DNA from 2 places in the Streptomyces sp. SS7 genome. Region 1 is predicted to be linked to the other one. Evidence: riboswitches for the same ligand, from Rfam matches in the RefSeq annotation. Region 1 holds a riboswitch; the other holds the start of a gene.
The links. A riboswitch is a leader RNA that binds a small molecule or an ion and turns the genes downstream of it on or off. The one in region 1 is predicted to bind S-adenosylmethionine.

Region 1 (7,217 bases):
CCCGCAGACACCGGATCATCGTGCAAGTTCTGCCCTTCGCCGCCGGGGTGCACGCGGCCATGCACGGCTCCCTGAAGCTCATGGAGTTCGAGGACGCGCCGCCGCTCTCCTTCGTGGAGGCGCCGGACATGGGCAAACTGCTGGACGACCCCGCCACCGTCGGCCGACACACGCTGATGTTCAACCTGCTTCAGGCTGCGGCGCTTTCGCCGCAGGAATCGCTGGCCCTGCTGGAATCAGTAGCGCAGGATTACGGGCATGGAGAACAGCACTCGTGAGGTCCTGACCTGGCACAAGTCCAGCTACAGCGGAGGTGACGGCGGCAACTGCCTCGAAGCCGCCCTCACCCACCCCACCCTCATCCGCGACTCCAAGGCCCCCCACGGCCCGAGGCTCGCGTTCCGGCCGGAGGCCTGGGCGGCGTTCGTGGAGCACATCAGCGCTTGAGCGAAACGCCCGAGGGCGGTACCCCCGGCCGTAGCCAGGGGTACCGCCCTCGGTCCGAAGGACAGGCGATCAACCGTCAGGTCGATCAGAAGTCCATGTCACCGCCCGGCATACCGCCACCGGCGGGCGCGGCGGCCTTCTCCGGCTTGTCGGCGATGACGGCCTCGGTGGTGAGGAAGAGCGCGGCGATGGAGGCGGCGTTCTGCAGGGCAGAGCGGGTCACCTTCGCCGGGTCGATGATGCCGGAGGCGATCATGTCGACGTACTCACCGGTCGCGGCGTTCAGGCCGTGGCCGACCTGGAGGTTGCGGACCTTCTCCACGACGACGCCACCCTCGAGACCACCGTTGACGGCGATCTGCTTGAGCGGGGCCTCCAGCGCGAGCTTCACGGCGTTGGCGCCGGTCGCCTCGTCACCCTCGAGCTCCAGCTTCTCGAAGACCTGGGAGGCCTGCAGCAGGGCCACGCCACCACCGGCGACGATGCCCTCCTCGACGGCCGCCTTCGCGTTGCGGACGGCGTCCTCGATGCGGTGCTTGCGCTCCTTGAGCTCCACCTCGGTGGCGGCGCCGGCCTTGATGACCGCGACACCGCCGGCGAGCTTCGCCAGGCGCTCCTGCAGCTTCTCGCGGTCGTAGTCCGAGTCGCTGTTCTCGATCTCGGCGCGGATCTGGTTCACCCGGCCGGCGACCTGGTCCGAGGAGCCGGCACCGTCGACGATGGTGGTCTCGTCCTTGGTGATGACGACCTTGCGGGCCTTGCCCAGCAGGTCGAGGGTCGTGTTCTCGAGCTTGAGACCGACCTCCTCGGAGATGACCTCGCCGCCGGTGAGGATGGCGATGTCGTTCAGCATCGCCTTGCGGCGGTCGCCGAAGCCCGGGGCCTTGACCGCGACGGACTTGAAGGTGCCGCGGATCTTGTTGACGACCAGGGTCGACAGGGCCTCGCCCTCGACGTCCTCGGCGATGATCAGCAGCGGCTTGCCCGACTGCATGACCTTCTCCAGGAGCGGGAGCAGGTCCTTGACGTTCGCGATCTTGGAGTTCGCGATCAGGATGTACGGGTCGTCGAGGACGGCCTCCATACGCTCCATGTCGGTGGCGAAGTACGCCGAGATGTAGCCCTTGTCGAAGCGCATACCCTCGGTGAGCTCCAGCTCCAGACCGAAGGTCTGGGACTCCTCGACGGTGATGACGCCTTCCTTGCCGACCTTGTCCATCGCCTCGGCGATGAGCTCGCCGATCTGGGTGTCGGCGGCGGAGATGGAGGCCGTGGAAGCGATCTGCTCCTTGGTCTCGACATCCTTCGCCTGCTCCAGCAGCGCGCCGGAGACGGCCTCGACGGCCTTCTCGATGCCGCGCTTCAGAGCCATCGGGTTGGCGCCGGCGGCCACGTTGCGCAGACCCTCGCGCACCAGGGCCTGGGCCAGGACAGTCGCGGTCGTCGTGCCGTCACCGGCTACGTCGTCCGTCTTCTTCGCGACTTCCTTGACCAGCTCGGCGCCGATCTTCTCGTACGGGTCCTCGAGCTCGATCTCCTTGGCGATGGACACACCATCGTTGGTGATCGTGGGGGCGCCCCACTTCTTCTCGAGGACGACGTTGCGACCCTTGGGGCCGAGCGTCACCTTGACGGCGTCCGCGAGCTGGTTCATGCCGCGCTCGAGGCCGCGCCGCGCCTCCTCGTCGAACGCGATGATCTTGGCCATGTGAAGTGGTCCCTCCAGGACTGGGGGTGATTCCTTCGGACCGCGCCCGCGCCCGCGACGGACGGCTCGCATGCCGCGTGGTTCCTTGCCCCACCTGGCCTGCGGGCCTCACCGACCCGGTCCTTCTTTGTCACTCTCACCTTCAGAGTGCTAACGCCAATGATTAGCACTCGGCATGGTCGAGTGCAAGCGCCTCCGCCCGATCCGCAGGGGGGCGCGCGCGCCCCGGGCCCCCCGCGCACCCCTGGCCGGGCAGGCCGAAGGGCCCGTACCCCGGTGCCCGGACAGGCCGAAGGGCCCGTACCCCGGGAGGTACGAGCCCTTCGAAGATGAAACAGAAGAACGACGCTTCAGTCGGCGCGTGCTTCAGCCGGTCGCGAGTCGGACCATGTCCGCCTGCGGCCCCTTCTGACCCTGCGAGATCTCGAAATCGACCCGCTGGCCCTCTTCCAGGGTGCGGTACCCGTCCATCTGGATCGCGCTGTAGTGGACGAAAACATCCGCACCACCGTCGACCGCGATGAAGCCGTACCCCTTCTCCGCGTTGAACCACTTGACGGTGCCCTGAGCCATGCCTAACTCCCCTATTACTGGCCCTTGCACAGATCCACACTTCGCGGATCCGGGTCAGACCTCACCCCCCAGTTGGTTTGGGGGCGTGCGCCGGAACGCGTCGACCGCGGCCGAATGTATCTGTCCAACTGCCGTCTGCAACAGGTCACTCGGACGAGAATTCTGGACGCACGCGATCCGGAATGTGGCGAGAATTCGCCAGAATTCAGGGCAAGTCGGGCCCCGCAAAAGCCGCAAATGCCACGCAAGAGGCTCGCACTTTGGCTACTTCTTGTCGGGCGCAAGGCAGAAATCAAAGATTCCGGATCAGGGTTTCGCGACCCGGTTCCCCAACTGTACCTCGCTCAACCACACTGAATTGCCCCCTCCGCTTCTCTCACGGAGGGGGCAATTCGATGAACACTCGGTAATCAATGTTACCGACGGTTACTACTCGCGGGTACTGACCGGAGGTCAGCCACCGCTCAGCCGCCGGCGACGGCCGGGATGATCGACACGCCCGCGCCGTCCGGGGTCGCCGTCTCCAGCCCCTGCTCGAAACGGACGTCGTCGTCGTTCACGTACACGTTCACGAACCGCCGCAGCTTGCCCTGGTCGTCCAGGACCCGGGCGGCGATCCCGGTGTGGTTCTTCTCCAGGTCCGAGATGACCTCGCCGAGGGTGGTCCCCTCGGCGGTGACCTCGGCCCGGCCACCCGTGTAGGTGCGCAGGATGGTGGGGATGCGGACGGTGACGCTCACTGTGTGACCTCCGGTCAGGTGCGTGCTTCGGGGGGCGCGCCGCTTACGCGAGCCCGGCCTCGTGGAAGGACTCCAGCGACGGGCGGATCGTCGCGGTGAGCCCGGTACCGGCCACCGCGTCCAGCGTCTTCAGACCGTCACCGGTGTTCAGCACGACGGTCGTCTTCGCCGGGTCCAGCAGCCCGTTCTCGATCAGCTTCTTCGTGACGCCGACCGTCACACCGCCGGCGGTCTCCGCGAAGATGCCCTCGGTCCGGGCGAGAATCCTGATCGCCTCGACGACCTGCTCGTCGGTCACGTCCTCCACCGCACCGCCGGTGCGGCGCGCGATGTCGAGGACGTACGGCCCGTCCGCCGGGTTGCCGATCGCCAGCGACTTGGCGATGGTGTTCGGCTTCTGCGGGCGGACCACGTCGTGCCCGGCCTTGAAGGCCACCGACACCGGGGAGCACCCCTCCGCCTGCGCGCCGAAGATCTTGTACGGCCTGTCCTCGACGAGCCCCAGCTTGATCAGCTCCTGGAGGCCCTTGTCGATCTTCGTGAGCTGTGAGCCGGAGGCGATCGGCACGACCAGCTGGTCGGGGAGCTGCCAGCCGAGCTGCTCGGCGATCTCGTACGCCAGCGTCTTGGAGCCCTCGGCGTAGTACGGCCGCAGGTTGACGTTGACGAAGCCCCAGCCCTCGCCCGCCGGGTCGCCGATGAGCTCGGAGCAGAAGCGGTTGACGTCGTCGTAGTTGCCCTCGATGCCGACCAGCTCGCCGCCGTAGATCGCGGCCATCACGACCTTGCCCTGCTCCAGGTCGTGCGGGATGAACACACAGGAGCGGAAGCCGGCCCGGGCGGCCGCGGCGCCGACGGCACCGGCGAGGTTGCCGGTCGAGGAGCAGCTCAGGGTCGTGTAGCCGAAGGCACGCGCGGCCTCGACGGCCTGGGCGACGACCCGGTCCTTGAAGGAGTGGGTCGGGTTGCCGGAGTCGTCCTTGACGAACAGCCTGCCGGGCTCGACGCCCAGCTCGCGCGCCAGGTTGTCGGCCTTGACGAGCTTGGTCCAGCCGGGGTTGATGTTGGGCTTGTCGGCCACGTCCGCCGGGACGGGCAGCAGCGGCGCGTACCGCCAGATGTTCGCGGGTCCCGCCTCGATGCGCTTCCTGAGCTCCTCCGGGTCGTAGGCGGAGAAGTCGTACGCGATCTCGAGCGGGCCGAAACACTCCTCGCAGGCGAAGACGGGGCCGAGGGGTACGCGGTGCCCGCACTCGCGGCAGCTCAGTGCCGCGGCGGGACCCAGGTCTACGGTGGATTCGGTTGCAACAGTCTGCGCAGCCATGTGAGGCGAGGCCCTTTCTCCTCATCTTCCTCACGACGCATCTCGCCGTGAGACGGATTTGGCACCTTCCCTAGCCGGGAGCCTCGCGTGAACGAGACCGGCTGGAGGGTTGCCGGGGCTTCATCGGGCCGTTTCCCTCTGCCCCTCTGGATGAGCGGTATGAAGTTGTGGACGGCGGGCCACCGAGGACATGCGATGGTCACCCGCGTTGTTCAAGACTGTAACCGACAACCAGGACAGTTGAGATAGTCGTCCGAACCGCGAGACGGATCACAGGTGAAGGAGCCGCGTACGTGCTGGAAGAAGTCGAGCGCTGGCTGACCACCCGCTCCTGGACCGTGACCGACCGACCGCTGCACCGGATCATGGCGGCCAAACGGTCCTCGGGGCAGCGGGTCAGTGTCGTCCTGCCCGCGCTGAACGAGGAGGAGACCGTCGGCGAGATCGTCGCGGTCATCCGGCACGACCTCATGCAGCAGGTCCCGCTGGTCGACGAGCTCGTGGTCGTCGACTCGGGTTCGACCGACCGCACGGCCGCGGTCGCGGCGGCGGCCGGCGCGCGGGTCGTCCACCGCGACACGATCCTGCCCCGCGTCCCGGCCGTGCCCGGCAAGGGGGAGGTCCTGTGGCGGTCCCTGCTGGTCACCGGCGGGGACATCGTCTGTTTCATAGACGCCGACCTCAGGGAGTTCTCCTCGGACTTCGTCTCCGGCATCGTCGGCCCGCTGCTCACCGACCCCGCGGTGGACCTCGTCAAGGGGATGTACGACCGTCCCCTGGGCGGCGCCGCCGGGCAGGGCGGCCGGGTCACCGAGCTGATGGCGCGCCCGCTGCTGAACCTGCACTGGCCGCAGCTGGCCGGTTTCGTGCAGCCGCTCGGCGGCGAGTACGCGGCCCGCCGCTCCCTGCTCGAACAGCTGCCGTTCCCGGTGGGCTACGGCGTGGAGCTCGGCATGCTGATCGACGCGCTGCACCTGGTGGGCCTCGACGCGCTCGCGCAGGTGGACCTGGGGGTGCGCAAGCACCGCCACCAGGACGGGCAGGCCCTCGGCCGGATGGCGGCGGCGATCTACCGCACCGCCCAGCTGCGGCTGGCCCGCGGCCATCTCGTCCGCCCCGCCCTCACCCAGTTCGAACGCGGCCCCGACGGTTTCGAGCCGCGGACCTACACGGTGGACACGGAGGAACGGCCACCGATGGCGGAGATCGCGGAGTACCGGTCCCGCAAGGTCGCTTAGGGCCTGTTGCGCCGTGCGGGAGGACGGGTCGTATACGGCTGGATACGACCCCCGCACACAGCGCCACCGTACGTTTGATTGTTTCCCGGCCGGGCTAGGTTGAGGCGTATGGCTTCCACGCACGACACTGCTGCTCGGGGTGCTCAGGTGCTGGTCGCGTCCAATCGCGGCCCGGTCTCCTACACGATCGGCGAGGACGGCTCGCTGCACTCGAAACGCGGGGGCGGCGGGCTGGTCTCCGGTCTGTCGGCGATCGGCCCGGACGCCGGCGCGCTGTGGGTGTGCTCCGCGCTGTCCGACGGCGACCGGGAGGCGGTCCGGCGCGGGGTCGGCGAGGAGGGCGTGCGGATGCTGCCCGTCCCGGCCGACGTGCACGAGGACGCCTACAACGGCATCGCGAACTCGGTCCTGTGGTTCATCCACCACCTCCTCTACCAGACCCCGCTGGAACCGTCCTTCGACGCGGAGTTCCGGCGCCAGTGGGCGTCGTACGAGACGTACAACCGCGCGTTCGCCGAGGCGCTGGCGGAGGAGGCGGCGGACGGCGCGGCGGTCCTCGTGCAGGACTACCACCTCTGTCTGGTGCCCGGGATGCTCCGCGAACTCCGCCCGGACCTGCGCATCGGGCACTTCTCGCACACGCCGTGGGCGCCGGTGGACTACTTCGGGCTGCTGCCGGCGGACATCCGCGAGCAGCTGCTGCGGGGCATGCTCGGCGCGGACCGGCTGGGCTTCCTCACCCGGCGCTGGGCGGACGCGTTCACCGCGTGCTGCGCGGAGTACGTGGGCGGCACGGGCGGCACCCTGATCGGGGTGCACGGTCTGGGCGCCGACGCCGACTTCCTGCGCGAGCGCTCGCACCGGCCGGACGTGGAGGAGCGGATCGTCGCCCTGCGCGAGGAGATCGGCGGCACGGACCGCAGGACCGTCGTGCGGGTCGACCGCACCGAGCTGTCGAAGAACATCGTGCGCGGTCTGCTGGCCTACCGGCAGCTCCTCGACGACCACCCCGAGTGGCGGGAGCGGGTCGTCCACATCGCCTTCGCCTACCCCTCCCGGCAGGATCTCGCCGTCTACCGCGCCTACACGGCGGAGGTCTCGCGGCTGTCGGCGGAGATCAACGAACAGTACGGCACCCCCGGCTGGACCCCGGTCCTGCTGAACCTGGAGGACGACTTCGCCCGCTC
Region 2 (7,217 bases), 1.7 Mb from region 1:
CCGTAGCTGGACTGCGCCTCGGAGGTGCGCGGGATGGAGACGCCGGCCTGGGCGTAGGCCCAGGAGGTGAGCCCCGAGCAGTCGAACGAGGAGGGGCCGGAGGCGCCGTAGACGTACGGCGAGCCGATCTTGGACTGGGCGGCCGAGAAGGCGGCGGCGGCGCGGCCGGAGGCGGTCCCGGTGTCACCGAGGTCGACGCGGTCGGCGGAGGAGCGGCTGGCGCGCGCGTCGTCGGCGGCCAGCGCGGCCTTCTCCTTGGCGGTGAGGGTGTTGAGCAGCTTCTGCGCCTGGGCGAGCTTGCTCTGGACGGCCTTCTTCTGCTTGGCCAGCTCGGCGCGGGTGGCCGAGAGGTCCTTGAGCTTGTCGGCGGCCTCGGAGCGCTCCTGCGCGAGCTCGCGCTGCTTCTCCTGGATCTTCTTCAGCGCCTCGACCTGCTGGGCGCTGAGCTGGTCGGCGGTGGAGGCCTTGTCCAGGTAGTCGTCCGGGTTGGAGGACAGGAAGAGCTGGAGGGAGGAGTCGATGGTGCCCGTGCGGTACTGGGCGGCGGCCGCCAGGCCTATGGAGTCGCGCAGCTCGTTGAGCTCCTCCTGGCCGCGGGCGACGTTGTCCTGGATGGTGGAGATCTCCTTCTGGAGCTTCTCCTGCTTCTCCTCGGCCCCGTTGAGCTTCTCGGTGGCCTGCTCCGTCTCCTCGTAGAGCTTGTCGACCTTGGTCTTCACCTCGTCCTTGCTGAGCTTCTCGCTGGGGGCCGCGTTGGCGGCCTGGGAGCTCAGCACGACGGCAGCGGCGGCTGCGGTGGTCAGCACGGTCACGCGTGCGCGGCTCGGCTGCTTCGGTCGACGGTGGGACGCCACGGAGACGGGCTCCTTCTTTTGAGTGATCACCCGTGTGGAGGTTCGAGCACCAGACCTTAGTGACCTCGCTGTGATCAGTTCAAATCCCCCGCCACAAAAATCACGTCACGCAACGCAGTTTTTTCCCGCAACTCACATGCTGTGATGCGCGCTTGACCCTACGTTGCGTGACGATCCCGCCAATTCGGGCATTAAACCCGCACCTTCGACTTTCAGGACAGTCGCTTGAGAAGCATCGCGGAAGCCACGGGTCGGGCACCCGCCTTGGCGACCCCGTCGGCGACCTCGCGGTCGGTCGAGGCGACGATGACCGGCCTGCCCGGAGGCTCGGCCCGCACCAGCTGGCGGATGAGTTCGTCGGCGGTGACCCCCGCCTTGGAGAACAGCACCCGCACCCCGCGCGGCGGCGCCAGCAGCACCGGAGCGGCCAGTTCGGCCCCGTCGAAGACACAGGTGACCTCGGCGCCGGTCTGGGCGGCGAGCGCCGAGAGCTGCCCGAGCAGCCGCAGCCGCTGCTTCTCCAACGGCATCTGCGGATAGCCGGTCTTGGTCACGTTGTAGCCGTCGACGACCAGATGCGCCTGGGGCAGGGCCAGCAACTGGTCGAGAATGGCCGGATCGTGTTCCGACAGGGCGCGCGCAGCGATGTCCTTCGGGGTCATTCGTCCTGGTTCGACCGCATCGACCGTTTCCGCGGGGCGGACCGACACCGGCGGCAACGCCAGCTCCCTGCGCAGCCCTTGGGCGGCGTCGAGCACGGTGTCCAGCAGCAGCCGCACCCGCATGTCCTCGACACTGCGCCCCTCGCGGGCCGCCCGCCGGGTGGCCTCCAGGGCCGCCTCGGCCTCCCCGAGGCGCGCCTTGAGCCGCCGGCTCTCGCTCTCGGCGGCGGACACCTGGGCCTGCCCCTCGGCGCGTACGGCCTCGATCTCGCCCTGCACCTTGCGCAGGGCCGCCTCGCCGCGCTTGACGTCGCTGAGGGCCGAACGCAGCTTGCGGTGCAGCGATTCCGCGTCCTTCTTGGCCGCGTCCAGCTCGGCGCGCAGCCGCTCGGTGTCCGCACGGGTCTGCTCACGGGCCTGCGCCAGTTCCTCGCGCAGCCGCTCCAGCTCGGCCCGGCTCTCCTCGTCGGCCCGCTCGGCGTCCGCGCGCTGGGCCTCCTCGCCTGCCGCCGTCACCAGCTTCACCCAGCCGGGGGGCCGCAGCACATAGGCCGCGGCCGCCACATCGAGCGGGTCCGCGGCCGGGGTCGGCGAGCCGGAGTCCAGGGCGCCGGACAGCTCCGGCTGGGCGTCTCTGAACTTCTCGGCGATGCGCTGCCGGAACAGCGGATCCGTCTCCAGGGCGGCCGCCATCGCGTTGCCCGCGAACTTCGCCCGGCGATTCGGGGCGAAGCGGGCGTACTGCCGCAACTGGGCCGGCAGTTCGGCGACGGTCAGGCCGCCGAAGCCGTCGGAGACGATCTGCACGACCCGGCGGCGCACGCCGTCGGGCAGCGGACGGTCGAGCATCTCGGCGGCGCCGTCGCCCGGCCCCCCGCCTGCGCTCTCCACCATCCGTCACACCCCAATACCTGTACGGGGCCGACTCCGCTCAGGAGCCGGCGCCCGGCCGATCCACGAGTTCCACCTGGTCCACGGCGTTGCACCAGCGGCACCGCACCGACTCGATGGTCTCACTGACCACCTCGCGCTCCTCCACCGTCGGCTCCCCGGCGAGGTCGAGGTGCACGTACTCGACGACCTTCGACGAGCGCGTCACGTCGAACCTGGTCAGGTTGCCGCAGAGGGTGCAGCGCCACCGCGTGGTCGCGGTCGGCAGGGGAACCGTCATCGTGACTGTCCTTCTAGTGTCGGTCTTCCGGCGGGGTCGCGCCGGAGGCTCCCCGCTGTGCATGGCTCGTAACCCTACGGCCTGGCGGGTACTCGCCGCCCGTCCGTCCACGGGGCCTGCCCCGGCGGCGAGGCGCACAGGATGCTTCTGTCCCGGTACGTCATGCTTTACAGCCATGATCGGCAACTGGAGCGGGTCCCTCCGCAAGGCGCTGCGCGCCCCCTCCGCGCCGGTGACGTACGGGCTGATCGCCGTGTGCTGTCTGGTCTTCATGATCGGCCCGGCCTCGGGGCTCGATCCGGCGTACGGCACCGGGGAGGGGCTCATGGCCGCCCAGCGGGCCTATTTCCGCCGCTGGGGCGTGGTCCCGGCGGAACTCTTCGCGGGCTCCGCGCGCGCCGTCCTGACCCCCGCCACGGCCCTCTTCGTCCACGGCAGCTGGGTCCACCTGCTGGGCAACATGCTCTTCCTGTACGTCTTCGGGGCGATGACCGAGCAGCGGATGGGCCGCGTCGCGTTCACCCTCCTCTACCTGTCCTGCGGCTGTCTCGCCCTGCTCGGGTACGCGGCCGCGCACGCCGGGTCCCCGCAGTCGCTGGTGGGCGCCTCCGGGGCGATCTCTGCGGTCCTGGGCGCCTTCCTGTACCTGTTCCCGCGGGCCCGGGTGACCAGCCTGCTGCCGTTCCTGTTCTTCCTGCCGCTGCGGTTCCCGGCGTGGGTGGTGCTGCCGTTCTGGGCGGCGCTCCAGTGGGTCGCGGTGGGGCAGGCGGCCCAGGGGCCCGGCGTGGCCTATCTGGCGCACCTGGTGGGCTTCGGCCTGGGCTTCGCCTACGCGTGGGCGCGTTTCGGCCGGGGCACTAGAGTGAGGGCCGCCCCAGCTCCGGCCCCCGAGGGAGAGAACCAGCCGTGATCACCGCGATCGTCCTCATCAAGACCAGCGTGGACCGGATCCCCGAGATCGCCGAGCGGATCGCGGCGCTGGACTCCGTGAGCGAGGTGTTCTCCGTGACCGGGACGTACGACCTGATCGCCATGGTCCGGGTGCAGCAGCACGAGGACCTCGCGGAGGTCATCCCGGGCAGCATCAGCAAGATCCCCGGCGTCGAGGCCACGGACACCCACGTGGCGTTCCGCACGTACTCCCAGCACGACCTGGAGGCGGCGTTCGCGATCGGCCTGGACTCCTGACCGGCTGAACCCCGCCCCCGGCGCCACGACGCCTCACACCGCCGGGACGCAGCGGCCGTCCTCCGTGCGGTACGTCCACTTCGGGCCCTCGCTCACCAGCTCGCGGACCGCCGCGACGAAGCGGTCCACGTGCTCGTCGGGGGTGCCGGCGCCGAAGCTCACCCGGATGGCGTTGAGGGACTTCTCGCCCGGGGCCGCCTCGGGGGCACCGCACTCGCCCTGGGCCTGGGGCTCGCTGCCCAGCAGGGTGCGGACCAGGGGGTGGGCGCAGAAGAGGCCGTCGCGGACGCCGATGCCGTACTCCGCGGAGAGCGCCGCGGCGAAGTGGGAGCTGTTCCAGCCCTCCACGACGAAGGAGATCACGCCGACCCGCGGGGCGTCGTCGCCGAACAGGGACAGGATCCTGACCTGCGGGACCTCGGCGAGGCCCGCCCGCACCCGGGCGATCAGGTGCTGCTCACGGGCGACGAGGGTGTCGAAGCCGGCCTCCGTGAGGGCCCTGCAGGCCGAGGCGATGGAGTAGGCGCCGATGACGTTCGGGGAGCCGGCCTCGTGGCGGGCCGCGGTCTCGTGCCACTCCACGTCCACTCCCCCGTCCTCGCGCCGGGTGACCTTGCGGCTGGCGCCGCCGCCCGCGAGGTAGGGGTCGGCCGCCCGGAGCCAGTCGGCGCGTCCGGCCAGCACGCCGGAGCCGAACGGGGCGTACAGCTTGTGCCCGGAGAACGCCACGTAGTCGACGTCCAGGTCACGGACGGACACCGGGTGGTGCGGGGCGAGCTGGGCCGCGTCCAGGACGATCCGGGCACCGTGCGCGTGGGCGGCGGCCGCGAGCTCGCGCACGGGCCACAGCTCGCCGGTGACGTTGGAGGCGCCGGTGACGCAGACCAGGGCCGGGCCGTGCGGGTCACGGGCGGCGAGGGCCCGCTCCAGGGTCTCGACGGCCTGCTGCGGGGTGCGCGGGGCGTCGAGGTAGGTGACCCGGGCGTCCTTCCAGGGCAGCAGGGACGCGTGGTGCTCGGTCTCGAAGACGAACACCTGGCAGCCGGCCGGCAGGGCGGCGGCCAGCAGGTTCAGCGAGTCGGTGGTGGAGCGGGTGAAGACCAGCTGGTCGTCCTCCCGGCAGTCCAGGAACGCGGTGACCGTGCGGCGGGCGTTCTCGAACAGGTCCGTGGAGAGCTGGGAGAGGTAGCCGGCACCGCGGTGGACGCTGCCGTAGTACGGGGCGTAGGCCGCCACGTCGTCCCAGACGCGCTGGAGGGCGGGGGCGCTGGCGGCGTAGTCGAGCGCGGCGTAGGTGACCTCGCCGCCGGTGACGAGCGGGACGGTGACATCCCTGCCGAGAACGGGCAGCTCCTGCGAAAGGTCACAAACGGGGCGGACGGTGGCAGCGCTGGAGACGGACATGGCGAACTCCTGTGAAGGGCAAGCGGAATCACCGTGCGAGCCGCTACGGCTCGAGCACGGAGAAAGGTGAAAGGGGGTGTGCGGAGGCGGGGCTCGGCGCCCTAGCGCATTCGCTTGCTCACAGAAGGCTCCCTCGACGACCAGGACCCCTGGTGTTTCGCGAGGGGTCCGCGCTTGCCGTAGACCTCGCTGCCTACGGCCTGGTCCTCACCCGGGGCACCCCGCCACGGACGGAGGGTTGCCGGACAGTCGGCCGGGGCCTCATGACTGTCACTCATGACCTGGTACAGGAACGTACGGGAAGTGATCGCGGTCCCGCAACTCGTGTCCGAATGACGGGACCGCACGACCCGCGGTGCGAAAGCGCCCCAGAAGGCGCGGGGACGCGGCTTACGCGTGGGTGGCGGCGACCCAGCGGTCCAGGGCCCGCTTCGCGGCGCCCGAGTCGATGGACTCGGCCGCGCGGTCCATGCCGGCGCGGATCTGCTCCGCGAGGGTGCCCGTGCCCGGCTCCACGGCGACCAGGGCGGCCGCCGAGTTCAGCAGCACGGCGTCCCGCACGGGGCCCTGCTCGCCCTCCAGCAGGCGGCGGGCGACCTCCGCGTTGTACGACGGGTCGCCGCCCCGCAGGGCCTCCACCGGTACCAGCTCGAGGCCGACGTCCCGCGGGTCGAAGACCTCCTCGGTGACCTTGCCGTCGCGTACCACCCACACCCGTGAGGTGGCGGTGGTGGTCAGCTCGTCGAGGCCGTCGTCGCCCCGGAACACCAGCGAGGAGTGGCCGCGCTCGGCGAAGACGCCCGCGACGACCGGGGCCATCCGCGGGTCCGCGACGCCGACCGCCTGGGCCCGCACCCGGGCCGGGTTGGTCAGCGGGCCGAGGATGTTGAAGACCGTGCGGATGCCCAACTGCCCGCGCGCGGCACCCGCGTGACGCAGCGCCGGATGGAACTTGATCGCGAAGCAGAAGGTGATCCCGGCCTCCCGGGCCACCTCGGCCACCCGCGCCGGGGTCAGCTCCAGATTGACGCCCAGCTTCTCCAGCACGTCCGAGGCGCCGGAGGCGGAGGACGCGGCCCGGTTGCCGTGCTTGACGACGGTGACGCCGCTGCCGGCGACCACGATCGCCGACATGGTGGAGATGTTGACGGTCTTGGCGCCGTCGCCGCCGGTACCGACGATGTCGACGGTCCGGCCCGGCACCTCGATCGTGTTGGCGTGCTCGTACATCGTCCGCACGAGCCCGTTGATCTCCTCGACGGTCTCGCCCTTGGCCCGCAGCGCCACCACGAACCCGGCGATCTGCGCGTCCGTCGCCTCCCCCCGCATGATCCGGTCCATCGCCCAGGCGGTGGCGTCGGCGCTCTGGTCACGGCCGTAGAGCAGGGCGTTCAGCACGTCGGGCCAGGAACGGCCCGCCGCGGTGTCGCCTCCAGCGGGGGTCACAGCGCTCATAGCCGCTCCTGGGTGTCGTAGAACCACGTGGGGCCACCTTATCCAGGTCAGGACACGGTGAAGGGCCCCGTCCGAACACCGGACGCTGTTGGTAAATGCGGGGGCCTGAGTGACGACGGCCTGCATGACCCCGTTGGGGTTGTGCAGGCCGTCGTCGTGTTTCTGGGGTGGGTTCGTGTCGTTGCGTGGGGTGGATCTGGCGGAGATTCCTGAGGAGACGGCGCGGGTGGCTCGCGCGGTGTTCCCGAAGGGGTGTCTGGCGATGCGGGTGCGGGATGCGCTCGGGCCGGTCTTCGCCGATGCCGACTTCGAGGAGCTGTTCCCGGTGCGGGGGCGACCGGTGGTGTCGCCGGCCAGGCTGGCGCTGGTGTCGGTGTTGCAGTTCGCGGAGGGGCTGACCGACCGGCAGGCCGCGCACGCGGTGCGCTCGAGGCTGGACTGGAAGTACGCCCTGTCGCTGGAGCTGACCGACACGGGCTTCGA

Region 2: another riboswitch for S-adenosylmethionine. It lies ahead of U5640_RS32900 (aminotransferase class V-fold PLP-dependent enzyme); the one in region 1 lies ahead of thrC (threonine synthase).

Annotation. Positions count from the first base shown of each region.
Region 1 covers NZ_CP141223.1:5,426,741-5,433,957, reverse strand. The annotation lists gene U5640_RS25160 (helix-turn-helix transcriptional regulator) at 1-278, shown strand, start outside; gene U5640_RS25155 (DUF397 domain-containing protein) at 259-447, shown strand; gene groL (chaperonin GroEL) at 533-2,155, opposite strand; gene U5640_RS25145 (cold-shock protein) at 2,522-2,728, opposite strand; gene U5640_RS25140 (MoaD/ThiS family protein) at 3,193-3,468, opposite strand; gene thrC (threonine synthase) at 3,512-4,792, opposite strand; SAM riboswitch class I at 4,811-4,949, opposite strand; gene U5640_RS25130 (glucosyl-3-phosphoglycerate synthase) at 5,086-6,030, shown strand; gene U5640_RS25125 (trehalose-6-phosphate synthase) at 6,139-7,217, shown strand, end outside.
Region 2 covers NZ_CP141223.1:7,168,260-7,175,476, reverse strand. The annotation lists gene U5640_RS32925 (NlpC/P60 family protein) at 1-854, opposite strand, end outside; gene U5640_RS32920 (NYN domain-containing protein) at 1,067-2,410, opposite strand; gene U5640_RS32915 (hypothetical protein) at 2,448-2,687, opposite strand; gene U5640_RS32910 (rhomboid family intramembrane serine protease) at 2,863-3,597, shown strand; gene U5640_RS32905 (Lrp/AsnC ligand binding domain-containing protein) at 3,594-3,875, shown strand; gene U5640_RS32900 (aminotransferase class V-fold PLP-dependent enzyme) at 3,909-5,279, opposite strand; SAM riboswitch class IV at 5,445-5,561, opposite strand; gene trpD (anthranilate phosphoribosyltransferase) at 5,670-6,734, opposite strand; gene U5640_RS32890 (IS1182 family transposase) at 6,910-7,217, shown strand, end outside.